Regions from separate parts of the Paenibacillus sp. FSL K6-1558 genome, predicted to be linked through region 1. Evidence: a T-box and tRNA genes for the amino acid it is inferred to sense, from the RefSeq annotation. Region 1 holds a T-box; the other regions hold tRNA genes.
What was found. A T-box is a leader RNA that pairs with one kind of tRNA and senses whether it is charged. The one in region 1 lies ahead of ileS (isoleucine--tRNA ligase), so its partner is inferred to be a tRNA-Ile.
Positions count from the first base shown of each region.

Region 1 (9,599 bases):
GGTATATTGGGTACGCTATACCAGATTTATTTTTACATGGTTATTGTCTACATATTGATGTCATGGCTTCCCAATGCACGGGAGAGCTTCATCGGTGAATTGTTAGGCAAATTTGTAGAGCCTTACTTAAGTCCTTTCCGCCGGTTTATTCCGCCTCTGTTCGGTGTGCTGGATATTTCCCCGATCGTCGCGTTGCTTGTTCTTCGACTGGCGCTGGTTGGGTTACTCTCTATAGTTCAGTATTTGACATTTTAAGTTAGGGTGACATAGATGAGCGGTGATATGTACGAACATTTTAGCCATGATGAGCGGGACTTTGTAGATAAAGCCAACGATTGGGTTGAACGGGCGAGCAAGGTTCATGATATGAAGCTCACCGATTTCCTTGATCCAAGACAGGTGTTTATTCTGCAATCCTTGGTCAATCGTAGCCAAGACGTTCAGGTTCGTTTCGATGGCGGATATGAAGCTGCTGAACGTAAGCGTGCATTGATTGCTCCTGATTATCGTTATCTGGATGAAGAAGATATGGGGATGCAGGTCCTCAGCATTACGTCTGACGATCAGAAAATCTCGGAACTGGAGCATGGGGACTATATGGGTTCCCTGCTCGGTCTCGGGATGAAACGAGGCAAGATTGGAGATATTCAAGTGCTGGAGGATGGCTGCCATACTGTAGTGGCAGCAGAGACCGGCGCTTTTTTATCGCTTCAATTGAATCAGGTGCATCGGTTGCACGTATTTACAGAACTACTGCCATTGAATCAGATGAAATGGTCTGCGACGAAATTGGACACTATAGATATTACCGTTGCCTCGATGCGACTGGATGGTATCTGTGCAGATGTGCACCGATTAAGCCGTAGCAAAATACTGATTCCAATTAAAGCAGGACGCTGTAAAGTGAACTGGAAAGTGGTGGAAGACCCCTCAAAGCCGCTTAAGGCAGGAGATGTGGTATCCATTCAAGGATTTGGTCGTTTTAAGGTGCTTGAACAGGAAGGAATGACCAAAAAGGGACGTTGCCGGGTAAAGATCGGTAAATTTGCTTGATGTTATTGCAGGATAATCCGAATTCTTGTCGAAATGTTAAACGTAAAGGTAAAAAAATATCCGGTGTTTCCGATATACATTAAAGTACAAGATGTGGATCTCTGCAGATCGTGAGAGCAGATTCTGCTATTCCGTAAAAAGTTACCAGTTCAGGTTTCTTTCTTACGGCCCCTTGGGTGGAACCCATATGCTGCAAACCTTCTCTATAGTGAGAAGGAATTTTTACAGGAGGTGGACAGCATGCCATTAACGCCGCTGGACATACATAACAAGGAATTCTCCCGACGCTTGCGTGGGTATGACGAGGATGAAGTCAATGAATTCCTGGATCAAGTCATCAAAGATTACGAAGGCGTCATTCGCGAGAACAAGGAGCTGAGCAATCAGTTGCTGTCCGTTCAGGAGAAGCTGGATCATTTTGCTACCATCGAGGAGACTCTTAGCAAAACGATCATCATTGCGCAGGAAGCTGCTGACGATGTGAAGAATAACGCAAAGAAGGAAGCTCAGTTAATTGTGAAGGAAGCAGAGAAAAATGCAGACCGAATCGTTAACGAAGCGCTTGGCAAGTCCCGTAAGATTGCTTTGGAAGTGGAAGAACTGAAGAAGCAGGCATCCATCTATCGTGCGCGTTTCCGTACGCTCGTTGAAGCTCAGCTTGAATTGCTGACACAGGATGGCTGGGAAGCACTGGAGAGCCGTGAGCAGGAAGTGCGTGACCGTGAGCGGGAGATGAAAGAGATTTATTAGTCTGCTGCCCGGTTGACTTTTGCGGGTAAAGAAGCTATAACTATATTCATATTGAATAGTGATTCCATGACGGGCTCAGTACGTTATGATCTCATCCCTCAGAGAGTTGGTGTCTGGTGCAAACCAACGGATGAGTTATAGCCGAATATCCTCCCGGAGAAGTGACGCTGAAGCGGTGAATGCATTGCCGTGTGTAAGCTGAACCGTAAGCCGTACGTTATAACGGTACCCTGCAGTAGTTTAGCGGGGCTTAAGCGCTGTTGATGACAGAGCATACTCGGGGTAACCTGAATGTGGTTTGTGATGAACAGAATTAGGGTGGTAACGCGAGATGAACCTCGTCCCTTTCCAGGGATGAGGTTTTTTTGTGTTCTAAAACGGTGAGCGGAATCTATGAGCTACGATGGTGTATGTTTAATGTTTTACAATCGATTCATCTTAACAACAGAAAGGAAGTCGAACAGCATGCAACGAGTTGATGTCAAAGAAAAAGCACGTGCAAGAGAACTGCGTGTGTTAGATAAATGGAAAACGGAGAATACGTTTAAACGCTCCATTGAGAACCGGGAGGGCAAGCCGAACTTCGTATTTTATGAAGGCCCACCTACAGCCAATGGTAAACCACATATCGGTCACGTGCTTGGTCGTGTAATTAAAGACTTTGTTGGACGTTACAATACGATGAAGGGTTACCGCGTTGTGCGTAAAGCGGGATGGGATACACACGGCTTACCTGTAGAGCTTGGAGTTCAGAAAAAATTGGGTATCTCCCACAAGTGGGAAATCGAAGATTATGGCGTGGAGAAATTTATCAACGAATGTAAAGCAAGTGTTTTTGAATACGAGCAGCAATGGCGTGATTTGACGGAAGGGATCGGATACTGGACGGATATGAACAATCCGTACATCACTCTCGACAACAACTACATCGAAAGTGTGTGGAACATCCTAGCGACGATCCATGAGAAAGGTTTGTTGTACCGCGGTCACCGCGTAAGTCCATACTGCCCTTCTTGCCAAACAACATTGAGTTCGCATGAAGTTGCACAAGGATACAAGGACGTTAAAGATTTGAGTGCGACGGCAAAATTCAAGCTGGATGACAGTGGCGAATTCGTATTGGCCTGGACGACGACCCCTTGGACATTGCCTTCTCACGTTGCACTTGCTGTAAACCCGGCAATGGACTACTCTCGTGTACGTCAAAATGATGAAGTGTATATCATGGCGACGAACTTGGTGGAGAAAGTTATGAAAGATAGCAAAGGCGATTATGAGATCATTGGTGCACTGAAAGGTGCAGACTTGGTAGGTAAAACGTACAGCCCGCCATTTAACTACGTAGAGGCCGAGAAAACCAACATCATTCTGGGGGCAGGATTTGTTACAGACGCAAGTGGTACGGGTATTGTTCACATGGCTCCTGCACATGGTGAAGATGACTACCGTGTCTGCCGTGAGAATGGCATCAGTTTTGTGAACATGGTTGACCTGGAAGGCAAGTTTGTAGCACAAGTTACTGATTTTGCAGGTCGTTTCGTGAAGGACTGCGACATCGACATTGTGAGATACTTGTCTGAGCATGGCCGTCTGTTCAGCAAAGAGAAATATGAGCACAGCTACCCGTTCTGCTGGCGGTGTGATACTCCACTTCTCTACTATGCTATGGACAGCTGGTTTATCCAAACAACAGCAATCAAGGATCAGTTGATTGCAAACAATAGTGAAGTGGAATGGTATCCGGGTCATGTGCGTGAAGGACGATTTGGGAAGTTCCTTGAGGATCTCGTGGACTGGAATATCAGCCGTGACCGTTACTGGGGAACACCGCTTAACATCTGGGTGTGTGAAGAGACAGGCGAACAGTTTGCTCCTCATAGCATTGCTGAGTTACGTGCGCGTGCGGTAGGCGATGTGCCGGAAAACCTCGAGTTGCATAAGCCGTATGTAGATGAAGTGAAGGTGCTCAGCTCTTGCGGCAAATACGAAATGAAGCGTACACCTGAAGTCATCGATGTATGGTTCGACAGCGGCTCCATGCCGTTTGCGCAGCAACATTATCCTTTTGAAAATAAAGAAGTGTTTGAGCAGCAATATCCTGCAGATATGATCTGTGAAGGGATTGACCAAACGCGCGGCTGGTTCTACAGCCTGCTCGCGGTATCTACACTTTTGACAGGCAAAGCGCCTTATAAAGCTGTTATGGCAACAGGACACGTACTGGACGAAAATGGCCAAAAGATGTCCAAATCCAAAGGTAATGTTATCGATCCTTGGGAAGTTATCGAGGAGTACGGTACGGACGCATTCCGCTGGGCGTTGTTGTCTGACAGTGCACCGTGGAACAGCAAACGTTTCTCCAAAGGCATCGTAGGAGAAGCGAAGTCCAAAATGGTGGATACGCTGGTGAACACTCATGCATTCCTGACGCTGTACGCAACGATCGATGGATTCGATCCACAGGAGCATCCATTCCAAGTGTCTGCTCACAAATTAGATCGCTGGATTCTGTCCAGATTGAACAGCCTGATCCTTGTGGTAGAAAAAGCATTGTCCGTGAACGACTACCTGAACTCTTCCAAAGCGATCGAAGCCTTTGTAGATGAGCTCAGTAACTGGTATATCCGCCGTTCCCGTGATCGCTTCTGGGGAAGTGGTTTGACAGAGGATAAACTGGATGCGTATCGTACCCTTACCGAAGTGCTCGTGACTACAGCGAAGCTGGTTGCGCCATTCACTCCAATGCTGGCTGAGGATATTTACCTCAACCTGACAACGGGCGAAAGTGTGCATATGGATGACTATCCTGTAGCGAATGAAGCATTAATCGATGCGGCTTTGGAGCAAGATATGGAAACAGCTCGCCGCGTTGTTGAGCTTGCTCGTAACGTTCGTAACGAGACTGGTATCAAAACGCGTCAGCCATTGTCCGAGTTGATCGTATCCCTTGACAAAGGCTTTGATCTGGCAAGTTATGAAGAGATCATCAAGGAAGAGATCAACGTCAAAGGAATTCGTACAGAGCATAACGATGCCGAGTTTGTTGATTTTACACTCAAGCTGAACCTTAAAGTCGCGGGTAAAAAATACGGCAAAAACGTAGGTTTCCTGCAAAACTTGTTCAAAGGCATGACGGCAGATGAGACCCGTAAAGTGGTAGCGGAAGGTGCATTTAACGTCGTTTCTCCGGAAGGCGAGGAACTACAGGTGACGGATGAGGAGTTGCTGGTTGAGAAACAGGCTAAATCGGGCTTTGCTTCTGCATCCGGTTATGGTTTGACGGTAGCCCTCAACACAGAGATCACAACGGCGCTGGAGCAAGAAGGCTGGGTTCGTGAAGTGGTTCGTGCGGTACAGGATACTCGTAAACGTCTGGATCTGCCAATCGAGAAAAGAGTGCGCCTGACGCTGGATGTGGATGCCGATCTTCAAGCAGCTATTGAAGCATTTGACGATGTTCTGCGTGAAAATGTACTGGTGACTGACGTGACATTTGGTAAGGTGGATGGCATGGAGCAAGTAGAAGCCGGAGGCAAAGGCATCGGAATCTTTATTGAAGCGTAGTGAACAAGAATAAGTAAGATTAAAATAAATGAGCCACAGCTAAGGGGCAATTCCTGAAGCTGGGCTCATTTGTTTTTGTTTGTTTTTCCACAGATCGGGCAATGATTAAATTGTGCAGTTCTTTTTAAAAAAGTAACAGTTCGTTTGATCTATATTGATGCAAGGATTGGAGCGAAACATGAGCAAACAGGATAAGTCAGCTGAGTCCAGTGCAACAGAAACAGCGGAAATAGCTAAGGTGGACACACCGCATGATAAAATTGAAGAATTACATACGTTAACCAACCGTCTTGCGAGTGAGCTGGAGCGTTCACGTATTGCCCAATATACGGAATTGCTAAATCGGCCGTGGAAGCTAATTGGGCTGAATCTCTTGTCCGGTGCAGCCAGAGGTGTAGGAATTGCCATCGGATTTACTTTTTTCGCGGCCACCATTATCTATGTGTTACAGGTTCTTGGTGCATTAAACCTCCCTATCGTCGGAGATTATATTGCTGATATTGTACGAATCGTACAAAGGCAGCTTGATATGAACACGTATTGAAAAATAAGGCCTGTAGATGGCTCACCTGTAAACTCAATACGTGTCATCATCATCTGAGTCGGGTTCAAGTAATCCTAAGCCCTCACCCTTCTCCAGGTATTGTCGGTACTGACGATTACGTACAATCGAAACATCGTGACCGTAAATATCCGTTGCGACAAAGCTTTCGTAAGCCTCCACAAAGCCGTCCAGCTCTTCCGTAGCTTCAATAGCCATCACATCATAGCTGTCGATATTACCGTTTTCCGCCATTGCCGGGGAATTCGAGTTGCCCCAACTCTCCACGATCTGCCAAGCGTCTTCGCCGTCAAAACCATTCTGATCATCCCGCTCGTCCAGACTGGTACGTCCAAATGATGGGGCGAGGAACTCTTCTTCCACAGGCCGATTCTCGGAAACGATGGTTTCCGGTTGATGCTTTTTACAGTACTTTGTGTATGGAACGGCCTCCATACGCTCATAAGGGATCGGTTGCTGGCAGACAGCGCATGTACCGTAATGACCTTCTTCAATCGAGTGCAAGGCGGAATCAATACGTTCGAGTTGAAATTCATCATGCTCCAGCAAGGAGATGTCTTTTTCTCGTTCATATACCTCTGTGGCAAGATCACCAGGATGATTATCAATCGGTGACAGTTCACCTGTTTGTAGTTTTAATGAGTCTCCAAGGCCGTAGTGTTCGTTCTCTGACAACCGGTGTTCGATATCCCGTTTATCTGACAATAGCTGGGAACGCAATGATTGCATTTGCTCGGTTGTAAAATGTGACATGGCTTTCCCCTTTCTATTCCATTTGGAATCCGGTTTTTTCTCCATTCTAGGATGTGCCTTTTGGAGCAGGATTACAGAAGGCAAATGTTATCGGTTTTTCCAATCCGCCTAAGCCAATATTGCTTCGCAAGGTTGCCACGTCATGGACGATCTCTGAATAGCTGTGCTACAATAAATAAGTCTGGCGAATGCTTGGTATCGCTGGAAAAGACAAGAACGGAGTGACAACAAACGTGGTGTATTATATCCTTGCTTTTATCGTATTTCTAGTGGATCAGGGAACAAAGTATCTGATTGCTACCCGGATGGAGCTTAGAGAAGAAATTCCGGTCATTGGTAATTTTTTTGTCATCACTTCCCATCGAAATTCAGGTGCAGCGTTTGGTATCCTGCAGGATCAACGCTGGTTCTTTATTGTGGTGACCATTATTGTGGTTGTCGCCTTGATTTGGTATTTGCAAAAAGTAAAAGATACCCCGCACAAATTGCTACCAGTAGCGCTTAGCCTAGTGCTTGGAGGAGCGATTGGTAACTTCCTTGACCGTGCGTTGACGGGGGAAGTTGTAGACTTTGTGCAGCTTAATTTTGGGAGTTACACGTTTCCGATTTTCAACATTGCTGACTCGGCCATCTGTATCGGGGTAGCTTTGATTATTGTGGAGACATTATTGGAAGGACGTCGTGAAAAAGCGGCCGCGAAGATTGAAGGGAATGAGCATCATGAGTAATTTGAATGAGGAACAACGCAATAACGATGAGCAATTTAATGGCGAGGAACGTATGGAATGGATCGTTGCCGCTGAACATAAGAAGGAACGTGTGGATAAATATATTACAGATGCTGTAGATAACGTGTCTCGCTCGCAAGTGCAACTATGGATTGCAGATGGGGCAGTTACAGTCAATGGTACTCTGGTGAAGTCCAATGCGAAGCTGTCAGAAGGAGATCAGATCGTATTACAGATTCCCGAGCCTGCTGCGGTGGAGATTATTGCGGAAGATATCCCGCTTGAAGTGGTTTATGAAGACAGTGATCTGATTGTCATTAACAAACAACGTGGACTGGTCGTACATCCTGCACCGGGACATACATCAGGAACACTTGTGAACGCTCTAATGTACCATTGCAAGGATCTTTCCGGTATTAACGGAGAACTGCGTCCAGGGATCGTACATCGGATTGACAAGGATACGTCAGGCTTGATTATGGCGGCCAAAAACGACCGGGCGCATGCTTCACTAGCTGCCCAGTTGAAGGAGCACAGTGTGAACAGGCGTTATATTGCACTCGTTCATGGGCATCTCAGTCATGATCAAGGTACCATCGATGCACCGATCGGAAGGGACACGAATGATCGTAAAATGTACACAGTCACCGAACGTAACAGCAAACATGCAGTGACTCATTTTACAGTGACGGAGCGCATCAACGATTATACCTTGCTCGAGTTAAAGCTCGAAACAGGGCGTACCCATCAGATCCGGGTGCATATGAAATTTATCGGTCATCCTCTTGTTGGTGATCCGACGTACGGGCGGAACAAAGGTATCAAAATGAATGGACAGGCTCTGCATGCGGCAACACTTGGTTTTGTGCATCCTTCCACAGGAGAATACATGGAATTCAGTGCACCGATTCCGCAGGATATGGAAGATGTACTCGCTTCGCTGAGAAGCCGCTGACCTTTGAAGAAAGTACAAATGTTCGGATATTTTGTCCATGGTGTTGAATGCTCAAATGCTTCATATTAAAACATGAGAAATTTGCGTCAAAATGAGGAGATGAACACATTATGAGTATCGATAAATATCAGGAAACGTATATCCAAACTAATTTTGCCGACCGTATCGGCGGCTCCAACTATGGTAAAGACACGAACATCTATAAATTCGAAAAAATCAAACGTGCGAAAGCTTCGGCCAAAAAAGACTTTCCCGATGTCGAACTGATTGACCTTGGGGTTGGTGAACCCGACGAGATGGCTGACGCAGGCATCGTTGCTGCACTTGCTGCAGAAGCGGCTAAACCAGAGAACCGCGGGTACGCCGATAATGGTATTCCTGAATTCAAAACAGCCGCAGCTGCTTACCTGAAAAACGTATTTAACGTGGATGGTATTGATGCGGATACAGAAATCGTACATTCCATCGGTTCCAAACCGGCTTTGGCAATGTTACCTTCTTGCTTCATTAATCCAGGTGATGTAACGATTATGACTGTGCCTGGTTATCCTGTAATGGGCACACACACGAAATATTTGGGTGGAGAAGTATTCAATATTCAATTGACCAAAGAGAACAACTTCTTGCCTGATCTGACAGCTATTCCTGAAGATATCGCTAAACGTGCAAAATTGCTTTATCTGAACTATCCAAATAACCCGACTGGTGCTAGTGCAACAGTGGAGTTCTTTACAGAGGTCGTTGAATGGGCGAAAAAATACAATGTCGTTGTTGTGCACGATGCTCCATATGCAGCATTGACGTATGATGGCAAAAAGCCTTTCAGTTTCCTTTCTGTACCAGGAGCCAAAGATGTAGGTGTAGAACTGCACTCTCTCTCCAAATCTTACAACATGACAGGTTGGAGAATTGGCTTCGTAGCCGGTAATCCTCTCGTTGTCAAAGCATTCAGTGATGTGAAGGACAACAACGATTCCGGTCAATTCATCGCGATTCAGAAGGCAGCGGCTTACGGATTGAATCATCCTGAAATTACGGAGAAAATTGCAGAAAAGTATTCCCGCCGTCACGATATGCTGGTTGCAGCACTCAACGAGCTGGGCTTCCAAGCAGAGAAACCAAAAGGTTCTTTCTTCCTTTATGTTGAAGCACCAAAAGGTGTGGTCGGTGGACGTCGCTTCGAGTCAGGAGAAGACTTCTCCCAATTCCTGATTCGTGAGAAGCTGATTTCATC
Region 1 covers NZ_JBBOCV010000001.1:1,711,556-1,721,154, reverse strand. Annotated here, with positions in the region: gene MHI38_RS07400 (YggT family protein) at 1-255, shown strand, start outside; gene MHI38_RS07395 (YlmH family RNA-binding protein) at 271-1,053, shown strand; gene MHI38_RS07390 (DivIVA domain-containing protein) at 1,294-1,803, shown strand; T-box leader at 1,861-2,152, shown strand; gene ileS (isoleucine--tRNA ligase) at 2,269-5,367, shown strand; gene MHI38_RS07380 (DUF5665 domain-containing protein) at 5,546-5,911, shown strand; gene MHI38_RS07375 (TraR/DksA C4-type zinc finger protein) at 5,945-6,682, opposite strand; gene lspA (signal peptidase II) at 6,916-7,410, shown strand; gene MHI38_RS07365 (RluA family pseudouridine synthase) at 7,463-8,365, shown strand; gene MHI38_RS07360 (LL-diaminopimelate aminotransferase) at 8,476-9,599, shown strand, end outside.

Region 2 (9,599 bases), 2.4 Mb from region 1:
AGGCAATCCGGTCGTAATGTTTACGCAGCACCTCAAGTGGATCAGCGCCGCCATAATAGGCATGGCCTGTATCAAAGAGTAAGTACACCAGTGATGGGTCTGTGAGCTCCATCAAACGATCAATTTCATCAGGTTGCTCAACTACCGTGCCTCCGTGATGGTGATAGGTGAGTTTCAGCCCATACTCCTGAGCAATGGCACCAGCTTGGTTCAAACCTTCAGCAAGAACATGCCATTCGGCATCACTGAGTCTAAGCACTTCTTTTTCATTCGGTGTCCGTCTTGGATCAAAATGAAGTGACCCGCCAACCTCGGCTGTACTAATGACCTTGCTGCCCATGGACTGCAGAAATTCAGCATGTCTGCGATAATCGTCCAGCTCCGCTTGGCGATATGCCGGATCGGAGAACAGTACGGATTTCCACTGGGAGATCAGATTAATATTCCGCTTGCTCAGTTCTTCACGCAGTGTAGCGGGATCGGTCGGATACTTGCGTCCCATCTCAGTACCCTTCAATCCCAGACGCTGAATATCGTCCAGAATCTGCGCACAAGTTGTATGATCACCATGTTCTTTCACATCTTCGCCGACCCAATTGATCGGATGAATCCCAAGCTGGAATGGCAGCTTGCTCATGATTCCACGGCTCCTTTTGTTGTTCAGCTTTGTCAGACTTTATCTTTATGAGAAGAGATTTATTTATAAAATAAATGAGTAGATGAGATTAGTAGCGTGAATTACACCCGTTTTGCTTTACCACGATTTGATTTCATCGTCTCGTGGGCACGAACGACTTTCTCCTCAACAGATACTTCAGGTACGCCGACATTCCACCATGACTCATATCCGCCCGTGTTGGTCCCCGGTACAACCGGAATTTCAATCAATGTTGTTACCGTCTCGTTCTTGGCATCCCGAAGTGCCTGTTCCAGTTGCTCTGCGGTTTCCGCACGATATGCTTTCGCTCCCATACTGCGAGCGTGAGCCGCAAAATCCATAGGCATATACTCACCCGTCAAACGGCCACTGTCTGTTTCACGATAACGGAACTCGTTCCCGAATCCGTCACTGCCATGTTCACGTTGCAGATTATGAATGCACTGGAAGCCATTATTATTAAATAAAAGAACCGTCATTTTCTTCTGTTCCTGCAGACTTGTAACCAGTTCAGAATGCAACATCAGGTAACTGCCGTCACCCACCATGGCGTAGACTTCACGATCCGGCTCTGCAAGTGCTGCTCCGAATGCACCGCTGACCTCGTATCCCATACAAGAGAACCCATACTCCATGTGATAAGTCTTCGGCTCAGCAGTACGCCACAAACGGTGCAAGTCCCCTGGGAGACTACCTGCCGCACAGACAATTACCGAGGATGGATCAATCGTGCGATTTACAATACCAATGGCTTTGGTCTGCGCCAGACCGGCTTCATGCTCCGCAGCGTAGAGTCGATCCACTTCTGTATTCCATTGATCACGAAGTTCAGCCACTTCAGATGAACCATATGCACTGCTGTACTGTTGTGCCTTCAATTCTTGTTGCAACGCCTGCAAGCCTTCACGGGCATCAGCCAGGATAGCTTCCCCGCCTAACTTGGCAGCATCCATACTATTCAAGTTGATGTTGATAAAGGATACTTCTGGATTTTGAAAAGCAGCATGTGAGGCCGTGGTAAAATCGGAGAACCTCGTACCCACGCCGATCACGACATCTGCTTCTTTAGCCAAGCGATTGGCTGCCAGAGAACCGGTAACCCCGATGGCCCCCACATTAAGCGGGTGTTCCCAAGATACTGCGCTTTTGCCTGCTTGCGTTTCAGCAATTGGAATACCGAAAGCTTCGGCGAACTCGATCAGTTGTGCAGATGCCTCAGAGTACAGCACCCCGCCGCCCGCAACGAGCAGGGGCTTTTTGCTATGGGTGATCTGCTTCGTTGCCCGTTCAATGGCTGCCTGAACAGGTGGCCTGCGATCCAGATAATGCACTTTACGGGCAAAGAAAGATTCCGGGTAGTCATACGCTTCTGCCTGCACATCCTGAGGTAATGCCAGCGTAACAGCTCCTGTCTCAGCTGGGTCGGTCAATACACGCATAGCATTGGTAACTGCAACCATCAACTGTTCCGGGCGCACGATGCGATCCCAGTATTTGCTGACCGCTTTGAACGGATCTGTAGCCGATATGGTATAGTCACTGCTTACTTCAAGTTGTTGCAATACTGGATCTGGCTCTCTTGTAGCAAAGTTATCTCCTGGGAGAAGCAATACCGGAATCCGGTTCACCGTTGCTGTTGCTGCGGCAGTAATCATATTCAGTGCACCAGGGCCGATAGATGTAGTGCATGCGTAGATCTGTTTGCGGTTTTTCTGTTTGGCATACGCTGCAGCTGTGTGCACCATACCTTGTTCGTTCTTACCTTGCATATACGTCAGGCTTCCAGAGCTGCGTTCTAATGCTTCCCCGATGCCTGTTACATTCCCGTGTCCAAATATTCCGATAATTCCTTTTACAAACTTGGTCTCTACCCCATCTACCGAGATATACTGCTGATCCAGGTATCGAAGCAAGGCCTGAGCCATCGTTAGTCGAATCGTTGTCATGAATTGATCGCCATCCTTTCCTTTACGGGTTAAGCGCTTAATCTAAGTTAAGTTTAAGCGCCTTACCCCTAAAGGTTAAGCGCTTAATTTATATGGTATTACAGGCTGAGCATTTTCGCAAGCTATTTTTGAAAGCGTTTTATTAAAATTAGGTTGGATTTGCGTAAAATAAGGGGTGAGATCGTACGATGCTGGAGGAATGTAAGGTATAAATGATCAACAAATATTAGCTTGGAGTGTAACAAGAGAGTTCGCTGAATGTGGATTGAATGTTAATTGAGAAAATAGCTGAAGAATATGACGGAGACTTGGCCACATAATATAGGAAAAGGGGACTAACTTCTTGTTCATGCAAAAAAAAAAAGAGAACACAGATTGTGTCTCTTTCTTCTTCAATATATAAAGCGGGTGATGGGAATCGAACCCACGCTATTAGCTTGGAAGGCTAAAGTTCTACCATTGAACTACACCCGCATAAACAAAAAAATCGGGATGACACGATTTGAACATGCGACCCCCTGGTCCCAAACCAGGTGCTCTACCAAGCTGAGCTACATCCCGTTAAATATACCGGCGAGAGGACTCGAACCTCCACGGTTTCCCACTCGATTTTGAGTCGAGCGCGTCTGCCATTCCGCCACGCCGGCATAGTTTAAATTTAGTTATAATGGCGCGCCCTGAGAGATTCGAACTCCCGGCCTTTTGATTCGTAGTCAAACGCTCTATCCAGCTGAGCTAAGGGCGCAAATATTGGAGCGGAAGACGGGAATCGAACCCGCGACCCTCGCCTTGGCAAGGCGATGCTCTACCGCTGAGCCACTTCCGCAAAATAAGGGATGCGCGTGGAGGGACTTGAACCCCCACGTCAAAGACGCTAGATCCTAAGTCTAGTGCGTCTGCCAATTCCGCCACACGCGCATATAATAAAAGTGAGTCATGAAGGATTCGAACCTTCGACACCCTGATTAAAAGTCAGGTGCTCTACCAACTGAGCTAATGACTCATAATAGAACTGGTGGAGGATGATGGATTCGAACCACCGAACCCGTACGGGAGCAGATTTACAGTCTGATGCGTTTGGCCACTTCGCTAATCCTCCATAAAGTGGTGCCGGCGAGAGGACTTGAACCCCCAACCTACTGATTACAAGTCAGTTGCTCTACCAGTTGAGCTACACCGGCGTATCAAATTGTTTTATTAATGGTGGCTCGGGACGGAATCGAACCGCCGACACGAGGATTTTCAGTCCTCTGCTCTACCGACTGAGCTACCGAGCCATATAAAGATGGCGGAACCGACGGGATTCGAACCCGCGATCTCCTGCGTGACAGGCAGGCATGTTAGGCCAACTACACCACGGTTCCAGATCACTTTCGGTTAGGAAAGCTACAATTGCGGGGGCAGGATTTGAACCTGCGGCCTTCGGGTTATGAGCCCGACGAGCTACCGGGCTGCTCCACCCCGCGTCATTTAAAAAAATATATGGTGGAGGCTGAGGGGATCGAACCCCCGACCCTCTGCTTGTAAGGCAGATGCTCTCCCAGCTGAGCTAAGCCTCCGAAAATATGACCCGTAGGGGATTCGAACCCCTGTTACCTCCGTGAAAGGGAGGTGTCTTAACCCCTTGACCAACGGGCCTTACTGGCTCCCCGAACAGGACTCGAACCTGTGACAACTCGATTAACAGTCGAGTGCTCTACCAACTGAGCTATCAGGGAAAATGGTGGAGCCAAGCGGGATCGAACCGCTGACCTCCTGCTTGCAAGGCAGGCGCTCTCCCAGCTGAGCTATGGCCCCATACATGTATTTCTTATGAAGTTACTATGGGCCTTGGTGGACTCGAACCACCGGCCTCACCCTTATCAGAGGTGCGCTCTAACCAACTGAGCTAAAGGCCCCTATCATTCGAAAAAAAATACCCCATTGGGGTTCCGCTTGGCGGCGTCCTACTCTCCCAGGACCCTGCGGTCCAAGTACCATCGGCGCTAGAGGGCTTAACGGTCGTGTTCGGGATGGGTACGTGTGGAACCCCTCCGCCATCGCCACCAAACGCGATTGGTCGAAGCATAGCTTCTTCCATTCATTCAGAACTGAAAATCATACACACATTCCGTGATGTACCGATTTCCACTTCATTCAGAGTGTTGTTCTCTGAAAACTAGATTCGAAACGAAACGTACGCGATTTAAAACTTGCTATTGGATAAGCCCTCGACCGATTAGTACTGGTCAGCTCCATGCATTGCTGCACTTCCACCCCCAGCCTATCTACCTCGTCGTCTTCAAGGGGTCTTACATACTGGGAAATCTCATCTTGAGGGGGGCTTCACGCTTAGATGCTTTCAGCGCTTATCCCGTCCGTACATAGCTACCCAGCGGTGCTCCTGGCGGAACAACTGGTACACCAGCGGTACGTCCATCCCGGTCCTCTCGTACTAAGGACAGCTCCTCTCAAATTTCCTACGCCCACGACAGATAGGGACCGAACTGTCTCACGACGTTCTGAACCCAGCTCGCGTACCGCTTTAATGGGCGAACAGCCCAACCCTTGGGACCTACTTCAGCCCCAGGATGCGATGAGCCGACATCGAGGTGCCAAACCTCCCCGTCGATGTGGACTCTTGGGGGAGATAAGCCTGTTATCCCCAGGGTAGCTTTTATCCGTTGAGCGATGGCCCTTCCATGCGGTACCACCGGATCACTAAGCCCGACTTTCGTCCCTGCTCGACTTGTAGGTCTCGCAGTCAAGCTCCCTTATGCCTTTGCACTCTTCGAATGATTTCCAACCATTCTGAGGGAACCTTTGGGCGCCTCCGTTACTCTTTAGGAGGCGACCGCCCCAGTCAAACTGCCCACCTGACACTGTCCCCGCACCGGTTTACGGTACCAGGTTAGAACCTAGATACGATCAGGGTGGTATCCCAACGGTGCCTCCACGCAAGCTGGCGCTCACGCTTCAAAGGCTCCCACCTATCCTGTACAGATCGTACCCAAATTCAATATCAAGCTGCAGTAAAGCTCCATGGGGTCTTTCCGTCTTGTCGCGGGTAACCTGCATCTTCACAGGTATTAAAATTTCACCGGATCTCTCGTTGAGACAGCGCCCAAGTCGTTACGCCATTCGTGCGGGTCAGAATTTACCTGACAAGGAATTTCGCTACCTTAGGACCGTTATAGTTACGGCCGCCGTTTACTGGGGCTTCGGTTCACAGCTTCGGGATTACTCCCTAACCACTCCCCTTAACCTTCCAGCACCGGGCAGGCGTCAGCCCGTATACTTCGCCTTACGGCTTCGCACAGACCTGTGTTTTTGCTAAACAGTCGCTTGGGCCTTTTCACTGCGGCCCCCTCGTGCTATTCACACTACCGGGGCACCCCTTCTCCCGAAGTTACGGGGTCATTTTGCCGAGTTCCTTAACGAGAGTTCTTCCGCGCGCCTTAGAATTCTCTTCTCGCCTACCTGTGTCGGTTTGCGGTACGGGCACCTTCATCTGGCTAGAGGCTTTTCTTGGCAGTGTGAGATCATGACCTTCGCTACTGTAATTTTCACTCCCCATCACAGCTCAGCCTTACGGTTAGCGGATTTGCCTACTAACCAGCCTTACTGCTTGGACAGGCATCCATCAGCCTGCGTCACTACCCTACTGCGTCCCCCCATCGCTCGTAACGATTTACGGTGGTACAGGAATTTCGACCTGTTGTCCTTCGACTACGCCTTTCGGCCTCGCCTTAGGTCCCGACTTACCCTGAGCGGACGAGCCTTCCTCAGGAACCCTTAGGCTTTCGGCGGATCAGATTCTCACTGATCTTTTCGTTACTCATACCGGCATTCTCACTTGTATAATGTCCAGCGCTCCTTACGGTACACCTTCAACCCTTATACAACGCTCCCCTACCCCTGATGCAAAGCATCAAGCCATAGCTTCGGTGGTGTGTTTAGCCCCGTTACATTTTCGGCGCAGAGTCACTCGACCAGTGAGCTATTACGCACTCTTTCAATGGTGGCTGCTTCTAAGCCAACATCCTGGTTGTCTGTGCAACTCCACATCCTTTCCCACTTAACACACACTTGGGGACCTTAGCTGATGGTCTGGGCTGTTTCCCTTTTGACAATGGATCTTAGCACTCACTGTCTGACTCCCGGAAGTAAGTCTATGGCATTCGGAGTTTGACTGAGCTTGGTAACCCTTGCGGGCCCCGCACCCAATCAGTGCTCTACCTCCACGACTCTGTTTTCCGAGGCTAGCCCTAAAGCTATTTCGGGGAGAACCAGCTATCTCCGAGTTCGATTGGAATTTCTCCGCTACCCCCACCTCATCCCCGCATTTTTCAACATGCGTGGGTTCGGGCCTCCAGTGCGTGTTACCGCACCTTCACCCTGGACAGGGGTAGATCACCCGGTTTCGGGTCTACGTCCACGTACTCATTCGCCCTATTCAGACTCGCTTTCGCTGCGGCTCCGGCTCTTCACCTTAACCTTGCACGGGAACGTAACTCGCCGGTTCATTCTACAAAAGGCACGCCATCACCCCTAAAACGGGCTCTGACTTTTTGTAAGCACACGGTTTCAGGTTCTATTTCACTCCCCTTCCGGGGTGCTTTTCACCTTTCCCTCACGGTACTGCTTCACTATCGGTCGCTAGGAAGTATTTAGCCTTGGCAGATGGTCCTGCCGGATTCATACGGGGTTTCACGTGCCCCGCACTACTCGGGATCCGTCTCGGAGGGAACAGACTTTCAATTACAGGGCTTTTACCTTCTTTGGCGGGCCTTTCCAGACCTCTTCGCTTAACCGGTTCCTTTGTAACTCCATGTGAGACGTCCCACAACCCCAAAGAGCAAGCTCTTTGGTTTGGGCTTCTCCGCGTTCGCTCGCCGCTACTGACGGAATCACTATTGTTTTCTCTTCCTCAGGGTACTTAGATGTTTCAGTTCCCCTGGTATGCCTCTACATAACCTATGTATTCAGTTATGAGTAACTGGATATTACCCCAGCTGGGTTTCCCCATTCGGACATCCCCGGATCAAAGCTTGCTTACAGCTCCCCGAGGCAGTTTCGTTGTTCGCCACGTCCTTCATCGGCTCCTAGCGCCTAGGCATCCTCCGTGTGCTCTTAGTAGCTTAACCATTGCGCTCGTGTTCGAGCTGTCACTTCCCTTGGTTTGCTTGCGCAAAGCCAAAAGTCGTTCCATTTCGATCACTCGCTCCAGCAATCTACCTTATAAAACACTTCACTTGTTTACACAAGATCAGCTTAAAGGAATGTTCTAATTCGCGTTTGTTTCGTTTCGATATCTAGTTTTCAAAGAACAAGCTTCATAATAAACAAGCTGTTTGAGAGTTTGAGCTCTCAAAACTGAGCAACGAGTGAGTGGTTTGCAGCTAAGCTGCATATTTGAATGTTTCCACGCGGGAAACGATTCTCCATAGAAAGGAGGTGATCCAGCCGCACCTTCCGATACGGCTACCTTGTTACGACTTCACCCCAATCATCTATCCCACCTTCGGCGGCTGGCTCCTTGCGGTTACCCCACCGACTTCGGGTGTTATAAACTCTCGTGGTGTGACGGGCGGTGTGTACAAGACCCGGGAACGTATTCACCGCGGCATGCTGATCCGCGATTACTAGCAATTCCGACTTCATGCAGGCGAGTTGCAGCCTGCAATCCGAACTGAGACCGGCTTTGTTGGGATTGGCTCCATCTCGCGATTTCGCAGCCCGTTGTACCGGCCATTGTAGTACGTGTGTAGCCCAGGTCATAAGGGGCATGATGATTTGACGTCATCCCCACCTTCCTCCGGTTTGTCACCGGCAGTCTATCTAGAGTGCCCATCCAAAATGCTGGCAACTAAATATAAGGGTTGCGCTCGTTGCGGGACTTAACCCAACATCTCACGACACGAGCTGACGACAACCATGCACCACCTGTCTCAACTTTCCCCGAAGGGCACCTAACGCATCTCTGCCTCGTTAGTTGGATGTCAAGACCTGGTAAGGTTCTTCGCGTTGCTTCGAATTAAACCACATACTCCACTGCTTGTGCGGGTCCCCGTCAATTCCTTTGAGTTTCAGTCTTGCGACCGTACTCCCCAGGCGGAGTGCTTAATGTGTTAACTTCGGCACCAAGGGTATCGAAACCCCTAACACCTAGCACTCATCGTTTACGGCGTGGACTACCAGGGTATCTAATCCTGTTTGCTCCCCACGCTTTCGCGCCTCAGCGTCAGTTACAGCCCAGAGAGTCGCCTTCGCCACTGGTGTTCCTCCACATCTCTACGCATTTCACCGCTACACGTGGAATTCCACTCTCCTCTTCTGCACTCAAGTCACACAGTTTCCAGTGCGATCCGGGGTTGAGCCCCGGGATTAAACACCAGACTTACATGACCGCCTGCGCGCGCTTTACGCCCAATAATTCCGGACAACGCTTGCCCCCTACGTATTACCGCGGCTGCTGGCACGTAGTTAGCCGGGGCTTTCTTCTCAGGTACCGTCACCTTGAGAGCAGTTACTCTCCCAAGCGTTCTTCCCTGGCAACAGAGCTTTACGATCCGAAAACCTTCATCACTCACGCGGCATTGCTCCGTCAGGCTTTCGCCCATTGCGGAAGATTCCCTACTGCTGCCTCCCGTAGGAGTCTGGGCCGTGTCTCAGTCCCAGTGTGGCCGATCACCCTCTCAGGTCGGCTACGCATCGTCGCCTTGGTGAGCCGTTACCTCACCAACTAGCTAATGCGCCGCAGGCCCATCCCCAAGTGACAGATTGCTCCGTCTTTCCAGTTCTCTTCAGGCGAAGAAAACAAGTATTCGGTATTAGCTACCGTTTCCGGTAGTTGTCCCAAGCTTGAGGGCAGGTTGCCTACGTGTTACTCACCCGTCCGCCGCTAACCATCAGAGAAGCAAGCTTCTCTTCAAGTCCGCTCGACTTGCATGTATTAGGCATGCCGCCAGCGTTCGTCCTGAGCCAGGATCAAACTCTCCAATAAAGTTATTGAA
Region 2 covers NZ_JBBOCV010000001.1:4,114,198-4,123,796, reverse strand. Annotated here, with positions in the region: gene iolE (myo-inosose-2 dehydratase) at 1-637, opposite strand, end outside; gene iolD (3D-(3,5/4)-trihydroxycyclohexane-1,2-dione acylhydrolase (decyclizing)) at 739-2,604, opposite strand; tRNA gene MHI38_RS17810 (tRNA-Gly) at 3,008-3,078, opposite strand; tRNA gene MHI38_RS17805 (tRNA-Pro) at 3,092-3,165, opposite strand; tRNA gene MHI38_RS17800 (tRNA-Leu) at 3,173-3,251, opposite strand; tRNA gene MHI38_RS17795 (tRNA-Arg) at 3,273-3,349, opposite strand; tRNA gene MHI38_RS17790 (tRNA-Gly) at 3,356-3,430, opposite strand; tRNA gene MHI38_RS17785 (tRNA-Leu) at 3,442-3,522, opposite strand; tRNA gene MHI38_RS17780 (tRNA-Lys) at 3,535-3,607, opposite strand; tRNA gene MHI38_RS17775 (tRNA-Tyr) at 3,618-3,703, opposite strand; tRNA gene MHI38_RS17770 (tRNA-Thr) at 3,710-3,785, opposite strand; tRNA gene MHI38_RS17765 (tRNA-Phe) at 3,806-3,881, opposite strand; tRNA gene MHI38_RS17760 (tRNA-Asp) at 3,891-3,968, opposite strand; tRNA gene MHI38_RS17755 (tRNA-Met) at 3,997-4,070, opposite strand; tRNA gene MHI38_RS17750 (tRNA-Val) at 4,088-4,163, opposite strand; tRNA gene MHI38_RS17745 (tRNA-Glu) at 4,171-4,242, opposite strand; tRNA gene MHI38_RS17740 (tRNA-Asn) at 4,247-4,322, opposite strand; tRNA gene MHI38_RS17735 (tRNA-Ala) at 4,326-4,401, opposite strand; tRNA gene MHI38_RS17730 (tRNA-Ile) at 4,429-4,502, opposite strand; rRNA gene rrf (5S ribosomal RNA) at 4,538-4,654, opposite strand; rRNA gene MHI38_RS17720 (23S ribosomal RNA) at 4,803-7,730, opposite strand; rRNA gene MHI38_RS17715 (16S ribosomal RNA) at 8,034-9,589, opposite strand.
Region 2: it encodes a tRNA-Ile, which carries the amino acid that the T-box ahead of ileS (isoleucine--tRNA ligase) is inferred to sense. The anticodon was not compared.

Region 3 (9,599 bases), 2.4 Mb from region 1:
TGGGGGGACGCAGTAGGGTAGTGACGCAGGCTGATGGATGCCTGTCCAAGCAGTAAGGCTGGTTAGTAGGCAAATCCGCTAACCGTAAGGCTGAGCTGTGATGGGGAGTGAAAATTACAGTAGCGAAGGTCATGATCTCACACTGCCAAGAAAAGCCTCTAGCCAGATGAAGGTGCCCGTACCGCAAACCGACACAGGTAGGCGAGAAGAGAATTCTAAGGCGCGCGGAAGAACTCTCGTTAAGGAACTCGGCAAAATGACCCCGTAACTTCGGGAGAAGGGGTGCCCCGGTAGTGTGAATAGCACGAGGGGGCCGCAGTGAAAAGGCCCAAGCGACTGTTTAGCAAAAACACAGGTCTGTGCGAAGCCGTAAGGCGAAGTATACGGGCTGACGCCTGCCCGGTGCTGGAAGGTTAAGGGGAGTGGTTAGGGAGTAATCCCGAAGCTGTGAACCGAAGCCCCAGTAAACGGCGGCCGTAACTATAACGGTCCTAAGGTAGCGAAATTCCTTGTCAGGTAAATTCTGACCCGCACGAATGGCGTAACGACTTGGGCGCTGTCTCAACGAGAGATCCGGTGAAATTTTAATACCTGTGAAGATGCAGGTTACCCGCGACAAGACGGAAAGACCCCATGGAGCTTTACTGCAGCTTGATATTGAATTTGGGTACGATCTGTACAGGATAGGTGGGAGCCTTTGAAGCGTGAGCGCCAGCTTGCGTGGAGGCACCGTTGGGATACCACCCTGATCGTATCTAGGTTCTAACCTGGTACCGTAAACCGGTGCGGGGACAGTGTCAGGTGGGCAGTTTGACTGGGGCGGTCGCCTCCTAAAGAGTAACGGAGGCGCCCAAAGGTTCCCTCAGAATGGTTGGAAATCATTCGAAGAGTGCAAAGGCATAAGGGAGCTTGACTGCGAGACCTACAAGTCGAGCAGGGACGAAAGTCGGGCTTAGTGATCCGGTGGTACCGCATGGAAGGGCCATCGCTCAACGGATAAAAGCTACCCTGGGGATAACAGGCTTATCTCCCCCAAGAGTCCACATCGACGGGGAGGTTTGGCACCTCGATGTCGGCTCATCGCATCCTGGGGCTGAAGTAGGTCCCAAGGGTTGGGCTGTTCGCCCATTAAAGCGGTACGCGAGCTGGGTTCAGAACGTCGTGAGACAGTTCGGTCCCTATCTGTCGTGGGCGTAGGAAATTTGAGAGGAGCTGTCCTTAGTACGAGAGGACCGGGATGGACGTACCGCTGGTGTACCAGTTGTTCCGCCAGGAGCACCGCTGGGTAGCTATGTACGGACGGGATAAGCGCTGAAAGCATCTAAGCGTGAAGCCCCCCTCAAGATGAGATTTCCCAGTATGTAAGACCCCTTGAAGACGACGAGGTAGATAGGCTGGGGGTGGAAGTGCAGTAATGCATGGAGCTGACCAGTACTAATCGGTCGAGGGCTTATCCAATAGCAAGTTGTAAATCGCGTACGTTTCGTTTCGAATCTAGTTTTCAGAGAACAACACTCTGAATGAAGTGAAAATCGGTACATCACGGAATGTGTGTATGATTTTCAGTTCTGATTGATATGGAAGAAGCTATGCTTCGACCAATCGCGTTTGGTGGCGATGGCGGAGGGGTTCCACACGTACCCATCCCGAACACGACCGTTAAGCCCTCTAGCGCCGATGGTACTTGGACCGCAGGGTCCTGGGAGAGTAGGACGCCGCCAAGCGATTCCCTTTGGGGTATTTTTTTTGCCCCCTCGTTAGGGATATGGGATGTATATGTGGGCCTTTAGCTCAGTTGGTTAGAGCGCACCTCTGATAAGGGTGAGGCCGGTGGTTCGAGTCCACCAAGGCCCATAGTAACTGCATAAGAAATACATGAATGGGGCCATAGCTCAGCTGGGAGAGCGCCTGCCTTGCAAGCAGGAGGTCAGCGGTTCGATCCCGCTTGGCTCCACCATTCCCTGATAGCTCAGTTGGTAGAGCACTCGACTGTTAATCGAGTTGTCACAGGTTCGAGTCCTGTTCGGGGAGCCATGGAGAGGTGTCCGAGCTGGCCGAAGGAGCACGATTGGAAATCGTGTAGGCGTCACAAGCGTCTCGAGGGTTCGAATCCCTCTCTCTCCGCCATAATTCTTTTTTAGTGAGGCCCGTTGGTCAAGGGGTTAAGACACCTCCCTTTCACGGAGGTAACAGGGGTTCGAATCCCCTACGGGTCATATTTTCGGAGGCTTAGCTCAGCTGGGAGAGCATCTGCCTTACAAGCAGAGGGTCGGGGGTTCGATCCCCTCAGCCTCCACCATATATTTTTTTAAATGACGCGGGGTGGAGCAGCCCGGTAGCTCGTCGGGCTCATAACCCGAAGGCCGCAGGTTCAAATCCTGCCCCCGCAATTGTAGCTTTCCTAACCGAAAGTGATCTGGAACCGTGGTGTAGTTGGCCTAACATGCCTGCCTGTCACGCAGGAGATCGCGGGTTCGAATCCCGTCGGTTCCGCCATTTTAATACTTTACACCGCGCCGGTGTAGCTCAACTGGTAGAGCAACTGACTTGTAATCAGTAGGTTGGGGGTTCAAGTCCTCTCGCCGGCACCATTTTAGTATTTTGCAATTAGAGGTTTATAAGTTGTATAATATAAGCTCTGATGGTAATACTAAAAACTCATGCTTTAAGGTTTGATTTTATGGCGATCGTGGCGAAGTGGTTAACGCACCGGTTTGTGGATCCGGCACTCGGGGGTTCAATTCCCCTCGATCGCCCCATAGTTTTCTTTATTGGGGATTAGCCAAGCGGTAAGGCAACGGACTTTGACTCCGTCATGCATAGGTTCAAATCCTATATCCCCAGCCATTTACTATGAGTCATTAGCTCAGTTGGTAGAGCACCTGACTTTTAATCAGGGTGTCGAAGGTTCGAATCCTTCATGACTCACTTTCATATTATGCGGTCGTGGCGGAATTGGCAGACGCGCACGGTTCAGGTCCGTGTGGGCTAACCCCCCGTGGAGGTTCGAGTCCTCTCGACCGCACCATATATTTTGCGGAAGTGGCTCAGCGGTAGAGCATCGCCTTGCCAAGGCGAGGGTCGCGGGTTCGATTCCCGTCTTCCGCTCCAATATTTGCGCCCTTAGCTCAGCTGGATAGAGCGTTTGACTACGAATCAAAAGGCCGGGAGTTCGAATCTCTCAGGGCGCGCCATTATTTCCTTTATATCGGGATGTAGCTCAGCTTGGTAGAGCACCTGGTTTGGGACCAGGGGGTCGCATGTTCAAATCGTGTCATCCCGATTTTTCGTTTATGCGGGTGTAGTTCAATGGTAGAACTTTAGCCTTCCAAGCTAATAGCGTGGGTTCGATTCCCATCACCCGCTTACGATTCAAAGAGTTCTTGCATAATGCAAGAACTCTTTTTTTATTTTTAGTGTGTATAAGTTGGCTTATACGGATCAAGTGAACCGTATGTTGGGGTTTTGTGGTAATCTATTCTTAATCAAAAGTAGAAAAGTTACAGGAGGTTGTTAAATGGGCCCTATTATATTCCTTGTCTTTGTGATGATCGCCATAATTATTTATGGAATTACCCAAACGAGAAAATCGAACAGATTAAAGAAAAAATATGGTGCAGCATTACATTCAGTCGGAATTCATTATTCAGGTCTACCTCAGGTGCCGGAGGGTAAGAAAGTGGATGTACTACTAGGTAACGGAAACTTATACATACAAGCAGATCAACAAATATTCGAGCTTTCACTAAGTAAAGTGAGTGGCGTACATCACCCTAACCAACGAGAAGTAATGAAATTCCAAAGTTTTCTGATTATTGGTTATCATATGAACGGCAGACATCGAAAAATAAAATTAGCTTTTTTTAAGTCTTCAGTAGCTAAAACTTTTTTATGGGAGATCGAGAGACAGTTGTTCACTAATAACTCAAGTAATGGGGTAATTCGATTGTAATTCGTGATCGCTTAGTTTTAGTGGTGTAGAATATACATAGTTAATATATGTCCCCCGGAAAAAGAACATTTGTCTTGTGAAAGCTAATGTTTAAATTATCGGATAAATATGATGAAAATCAAAAGCTCCTCCTGCTTCTATCTAAAGAAGCAGGAGGAGCTTTTGTTTCTACTGCATATCGCTTTACATTAATACCGTTCCAGGATGGTCTGTGTTTTCAGACCATCGGCAGGGATCAACCAGTTTTTGTTTTGAAGCAATTGTAGTAATTGGTTACGTAGACCAGATACGGTTGCTGCGTCATCTGTTTTGAATGAAACCTCGACGATATTTTCAATATCCGTACCTGCTGCGTTGCGGATCGGCCATACTTCCAGGGTAAGCTCCTGACCGTTCCATGTACCTTCATACCGTTGGAAGGTGATTGGGCCATAGGCACGGGCCTGTGTAAGTTGTTGTTTGCCCCAGTTGGAGGCAGACCAGTTTTTTAATTTACCGGGAAGCTTGTCCAATAGCAGATTCAAGGCATCCTTTTCGGAAGGCAACTGTGTGCCAGTTGTTTTGGTGTCTACTTTTTTCGTGTTGGAGAAGCTAAGTGTTTGTTTACCGTATCCCCAGTCAATTTCAGCCTCGTAGTTATCATCTGATGAATCGAAGCCTTCCTGATTTGCAAGTGTCAGTGCTGCATTGATATCCCCGTTAATGACAGGATAACGCTTCTTGTAGGTTAATTCGAAGTTGTTTTTATCATCCTTTTTGCGAAAACGGACGTTCCAACCTTGGGCATCCAATCCGAGAGCATTGGTGTCAAAGTACTCCACATTGATATTTCGTGGTGTAGCGTTAAGCCCCAGGGTCTGGATGACCTCACTGCGCGGTGTTCCATTGGCGTTTAACACAAGCTCCGGCTTGGCGAGGAACTTCACTTCATAAGCGGGAACGGCGTTGGCAGCAGCTGAAGCCTGCGGCGTATCCAGAAATGTTAGTCCACTTCCCAGGGTGACGATGCTCAGCATCAACGAGGCGGTTACTTTTTTCCATTTTTTCAAAACCAATCACTCTCCTAATCTGGATTAACGTACAGACCCCACTTTACCGTGCAAGTTTCTGAATACGATTAACGGGAAGCGCACATTACGTTAACCTTGCATAGATTTCATGAATGGCCCGCGATAGTTTATATAGGTTCAACCGATAGGCTGATGGAGTAAAGGCTGTGTGTTCATAACTTCGTGTAGAACTTCGATGAACCGATTGACCTGAACAGAAGGGTGGCGATCCTTGTTATGAACGGTATAAATATGGCGTGGTGCCTGCTCCCCCGGAATGGGAAGCACCTGAATAAGACCCTGCTGTTCCTCCCACTGAACGGCCATCCGCGACATGAAGGAGATGTGACCGCCAAGTAACACAAGCTGTTTGATCGCTTCCAGGGAATCCATCTCCACGGTGCTCCGCAGCCGGATATCGTGCTGTACAAGCCAGTGGTTGGTCAGCCTTCGCGTACTGGACTCATCACCGTGTAGAGCAAAAGGCACCTGTGCAATATCCTCAGGATGCAACGATTCTTTCTGAGTCAGCCCATGTTGCGGAGAGCAGATGAGCACAAGATCGTCCTCACATAACGTTTCAGCGTGTAATACCGACCCAACAAACGGTTCGGATGAGATGATGCCCAGATCAAGCTGATGCCGGATGACCATCTCGCGGATAACCGGGGCTGGTTTGACAGACAACAACATCCGAATACCCGGAAACTCTTGAGAAAACGTATGAAGCATCGCGGGTAGCAGGTATGTAGCCGGAACATAACTTGCTCCAATATGGAGCGTACCCCGGTACAGGCTATCGTATTCCTTGACGACGCGGCGGGCCTCCTGGGTTAGGGCATTGATTTTGACACTATAGTGAAGCAAGGCTTGTCCAGCTTCGGTCAGAAATGTTTTTCCACTGCGAGATTCGAATAAACGAACCCCCATCTCTTCCTCCAGTGACTTCATATGAAACGTAACCGTTGGTTGCTTGATGCCCAGAATCTCGGCCACACTTGTCATATGATGATACTTGTCGATCAGTTCAACAATTTGTAATTTGATCAGGTTCATGTTTCTCCCACACTCCTCTGTTCTACAACTTCGCGGTATGTATAATAATCCGATTCCTCCATGGAAAGCACATAGAAAATTCAATGAAAGATCATACCGTGTCTATCTATAGATTTAATCTATGAACATCAACAGAATTCATCTAAAAAGTTAATTCCCATTTTACAAACATAACAAACAACTCTCGAAAGCGAGCGTTAGACTGAAAACAGTACAAGAGCAGTTTAAAGGGGATAAGCTCAAGCAGAGCAATATTAACTAGATAAGCTAAAGCCAAAAGCAACAGAAGAAATCGAAATAACAGAGAAACACAATAACAGAGTAAAACAAGAGAGTAGTCCAAGGGATGTGCAATAAAAGTTTAGTAAAGAGGACAGGCAGGGGTGCTTATGAAACTGGAGTTAACAGGAATTCAAAAATCATTTCATCAAACGCCTGCACTATTGCCCACGGATCTGACGCTTGAACACGGAAAATTCACCACTTTGCTTGGCCCTTCGGGTTGCGGCAAAACGACGTTGCTCCGCATGATTGCCGGGCTGGAACAGCCGGATGCGGGGGAGATTCGTGCAGATGGGGAGTACTTCTACTCTACAGCAAAGCGGATTGATAAACCGACACACAAGCGTAATCTGGGCATGGTGTTTCAGGATTTTGCATTATGGCCGCATATGACGGTATATGAAAATGTAGCTTTTGGCTTGAAAGCAGGCAAACAGAAGGCTGATCTGCGGCAAAAGGTTAATGAAGCACTTGGCATGGTTCGACTGCAAGGCATGGAAGATCGGTATCCTCATCAGCTGTCGGGTGGACAGCAGCAGCGGGTTGCTTTTGCCAGAGCAGTAGCGGTGAAGCCGGGTGTTATCTTGTTTGATGAGCCGCTGAGTGCACTGGATGCTGTGCTGCGAGAAGAGATGCGGATTGAGATGATGTCACTGGTACGCGATATGGGACTCACTGCCCTGTATGTGACACATGATCAGATTGAGGCCATGTCGATGTCAGATGAGATCGTGGTGATGCAGAAGGGGCGGATTTTGCAAAAAGGTACCCCGGAAACGATCTACTCTGCGCCAAGTGACTCTTATGTCGCATCGTTTATCGGAAAGTCCAATTGGCTTACGCCAAACGAATCCATGGTTCGGCCGGAATATGTCACCTGGAACAAAACAAGCCACGATGATCTGGGCTACCCCGGAATTATTCTCAGCGTCAGCTATGTGGGAGAACGCTACGAGGTACGTGTGCAGATGGAAGGACTGGGCGTGTGGACAGCATATGCGAATCATAGATTAAGCGTTGGAGAGAAAATTCAGCTCTATGTCTCGCCGGAACGAATCTGCCGAATGCATGATGCGCAGAGCCAGGAGGGCAGTCCAAAGCTGGATATGAAACATGATATGAAGCCGAATGCTAGTGTTAAACAGCGAGAAGTGATCGCCGTAGCTCGATAGATAGCGACTTACAGTGAACTACAGCGACAAAGCTTTTCAAAACGTAAAGCACAATGAAATGAAGACAATAACAGAAAAAAATAAAGAAGATATGATCGAAGAAATGGAAGCAAACACTTGCAGTTTTACTCTAATTCGAAACTAAGGGAGCTGGAATGGACATGTTCGGTATGAAATCAAGTAAAAAGAGTGCAACACTTTTATTAACAGCAGTGATGAGTCTGAGTCTATTCGGATGTAGCACGGGGAATACAACGACTGGAAACGCAGCACAGCCCGCAGGGGAAGGAAATGCTGCAGCGGCAGCGGAAGCGCCGAATAAAGCAGCAGGCGGCAAACTGGTATTGTACAGTGCAGGTCCACAGAAGCTGGCAGACAATATCGTGAATGGATTTACAGCGAAGACAGGCATTGAGGTCGAGATGTTCCAGGGAACGACGGGTAAAATTTTGGCTCGTATGGAGGCGGAAAAAGCCAATCCGGTAGCAGATGTCGTTATTCTGGCTTCCTTGCCTTCGGCACAAGCTCTGAAAGCGGATGGACTCACATTGCCATATCCGGAAGCCGCGAATGCGGACAAGCTGAATAAGGAATGGTCGGATGCAGACGGAAACTATTTTAGCAGTAGTGCATCTGCACTGGGTATTGTGTATAACAGCAAACTGGTGACAACCCCGCCTACAAGCTGGGCTGAACTCGCAACATCCGCATGGAAAGATAAAGTGAATATTCCTGATCCGACCCTATCTGGCTCCGCACTTGATTTCATTACAGGTTACCTGAGCGCCAATGGTGAAAAAGGATGGGATCTGCTGAACGCCTACAAAGCGAACGGTGTAGCGATGGCAGGAGCGAATCAGGAAGCCCTTGACCCGGTGATTACGGGTGCGAAAAGCATTGTGGCAGCAGGTGTAGACTATATGGCTTATTCCGCCAAAGCCAAAGGGGAACCGCTGGATATCGTATACCCTGAAGAGGGTACAGTGATTAGCCCAAGACCGGCGGCCATTCTAAAATCCAGCCCTAACGTAGAGAATGCCAAAGCATTTATCGACTACCTGTTGTCGGATGAAGCACAGAAGCTGGTTACAGATGCATACCTGATTCCAGGACGCGAAGATATCGAAGCAACCAACCGTGCCAACGTGAAGGATATTCCGCAACTGAAAGTGGATTGGAACTGGATGAGCGAGCATGGTGATGAAACCGCAGCACGTTTCTCCGAAACTTTTAAATAAGTGAACGCAACTACAGAAACGGTGGACAACAGGTGATGCTGCTGTCTTGATGTGGAAAGTCATGTGAGGTGAGCGTAGTGAAACCTGTTGTAACAGATAACAACCGTATTTTTCGGAGAGTGGGGGTGGTGTTGGCCCTCTTTCTGCTGACAATTAGCATTGGTATGCCCTTGTTACTCATTTTCTGGCAAAGTGTGTACCTGAACGGGCAATGGGATTGGATGGCGCCTCTGCGTACGATTACGGGGCATCATCTATCCGGTGTGTTGCTGAATTCCGTGTGGCTGGGCATCTGCGTGGTGGCGATGACAACGCTATTGGCGTTACCGCTTGCCTGGATGATGTCCAAAACCCGAATGGGAGAGCATCGCTGGGTGGATGTCATCCTGATGATTCCGTTCATGACCCCGCCGTATATCGGCTCCATGGGATGGATTCTATTTATGCAAAAAGGGGGATACCTCCAGCAATGGATACCCTCCTCTGCGAACTGGACGGAGCTGTTCTTCAGCTTCTGGGGCATGGTGATGATCATGAGTCTGCACTTGTTCCCCTTCCTCTACTTGTTGCTACGGGATGCGTTAATCCGCATCGGCGGCAATTTGGAGGAAGCGGGAGCCGTGCACGGTGGGCGTGCCGGATACCGATTCAGACGTATTATTTTACCCTTGTTGCTGTCATCTTACGGGATGGGAATTATGCTTGTTTTTGTCAAAACGATTGCAGAGTTCGGCACACCCGCGACCTTCGGGCGCAAAATCGGTTACTATGTGATGACTTCCGAGATTCACAAATACATCTCCAGCTGGCCGATTGACTTCGGTAAGGCGACTTCACTGGCATCGGTGTT
Region 3 covers NZ_JBBOCV010000001.1:4,152,639-4,162,237, forward strand. Annotated here, with positions in the region: rRNA gene MHI38_RS17955 (23S ribosomal RNA) at 1-1,458, shown strand, start outside; rRNA gene rrf (5S ribosomal RNA) at 1,608-1,724, shown strand; tRNA gene MHI38_RS17965 (tRNA-Ile) at 1,781-1,854, shown strand; tRNA gene MHI38_RS17970 (tRNA-Ala) at 1,882-1,957, shown strand; tRNA gene MHI38_RS17975 (tRNA-Asn) at 1,959-2,034, shown strand; tRNA gene MHI38_RS17980 (tRNA-Ser) at 2,036-2,127, shown strand; tRNA gene MHI38_RS17985 (tRNA-Glu) at 2,145-2,216, shown strand; tRNA gene MHI38_RS17990 (tRNA-Val) at 2,224-2,299, shown strand; tRNA gene MHI38_RS17995 (tRNA-Met) at 2,317-2,390, shown strand; tRNA gene MHI38_RS18000 (tRNA-Asp) at 2,419-2,496, shown strand; tRNA gene MHI38_RS18005 (tRNA-Thr) at 2,516-2,591, shown strand; tRNA gene MHI38_RS18010 (tRNA-His) at 2,684-2,759, shown strand; tRNA gene MHI38_RS18015 (tRNA-Gln) at 2,773-2,847, shown strand; tRNA gene MHI38_RS18020 (tRNA-Lys) at 2,856-2,928, shown strand; tRNA gene MHI38_RS18025 (tRNA-Leu) at 2,941-3,028, shown strand; tRNA gene MHI38_RS18030 (tRNA-Gly) at 3,037-3,111, shown strand; tRNA gene MHI38_RS18035 (tRNA-Arg) at 3,118-3,194, shown strand; tRNA gene MHI38_RS18040 (tRNA-Pro) at 3,210-3,283, shown strand; tRNA gene MHI38_RS18045 (tRNA-Gly) at 3,296-3,366, shown strand; gene MHI38_RS18050 (hypothetical protein) at 3,518-3,952, shown strand; gene MHI38_RS18055 (hypothetical protein) at 4,141-5,001, opposite strand; gene MHI38_RS18060 (LysR substrate-binding domain-containing protein) at 5,140-6,057, opposite strand; gene MHI38_RS18065 (ABC transporter ATP-binding protein) at 6,447-7,511, shown strand; gene MHI38_RS18070 (ABC transporter substrate-binding protein) at 7,673-8,749, shown strand; gene MHI38_RS18075 (ABC transporter permease) at 8,914-9,599, shown strand, end outside.
Region 3: it encodes a tRNA-Ile, which carries the amino acid that the T-box ahead of ileS (isoleucine--tRNA ligase) is inferred to sense. The anticodon was not compared.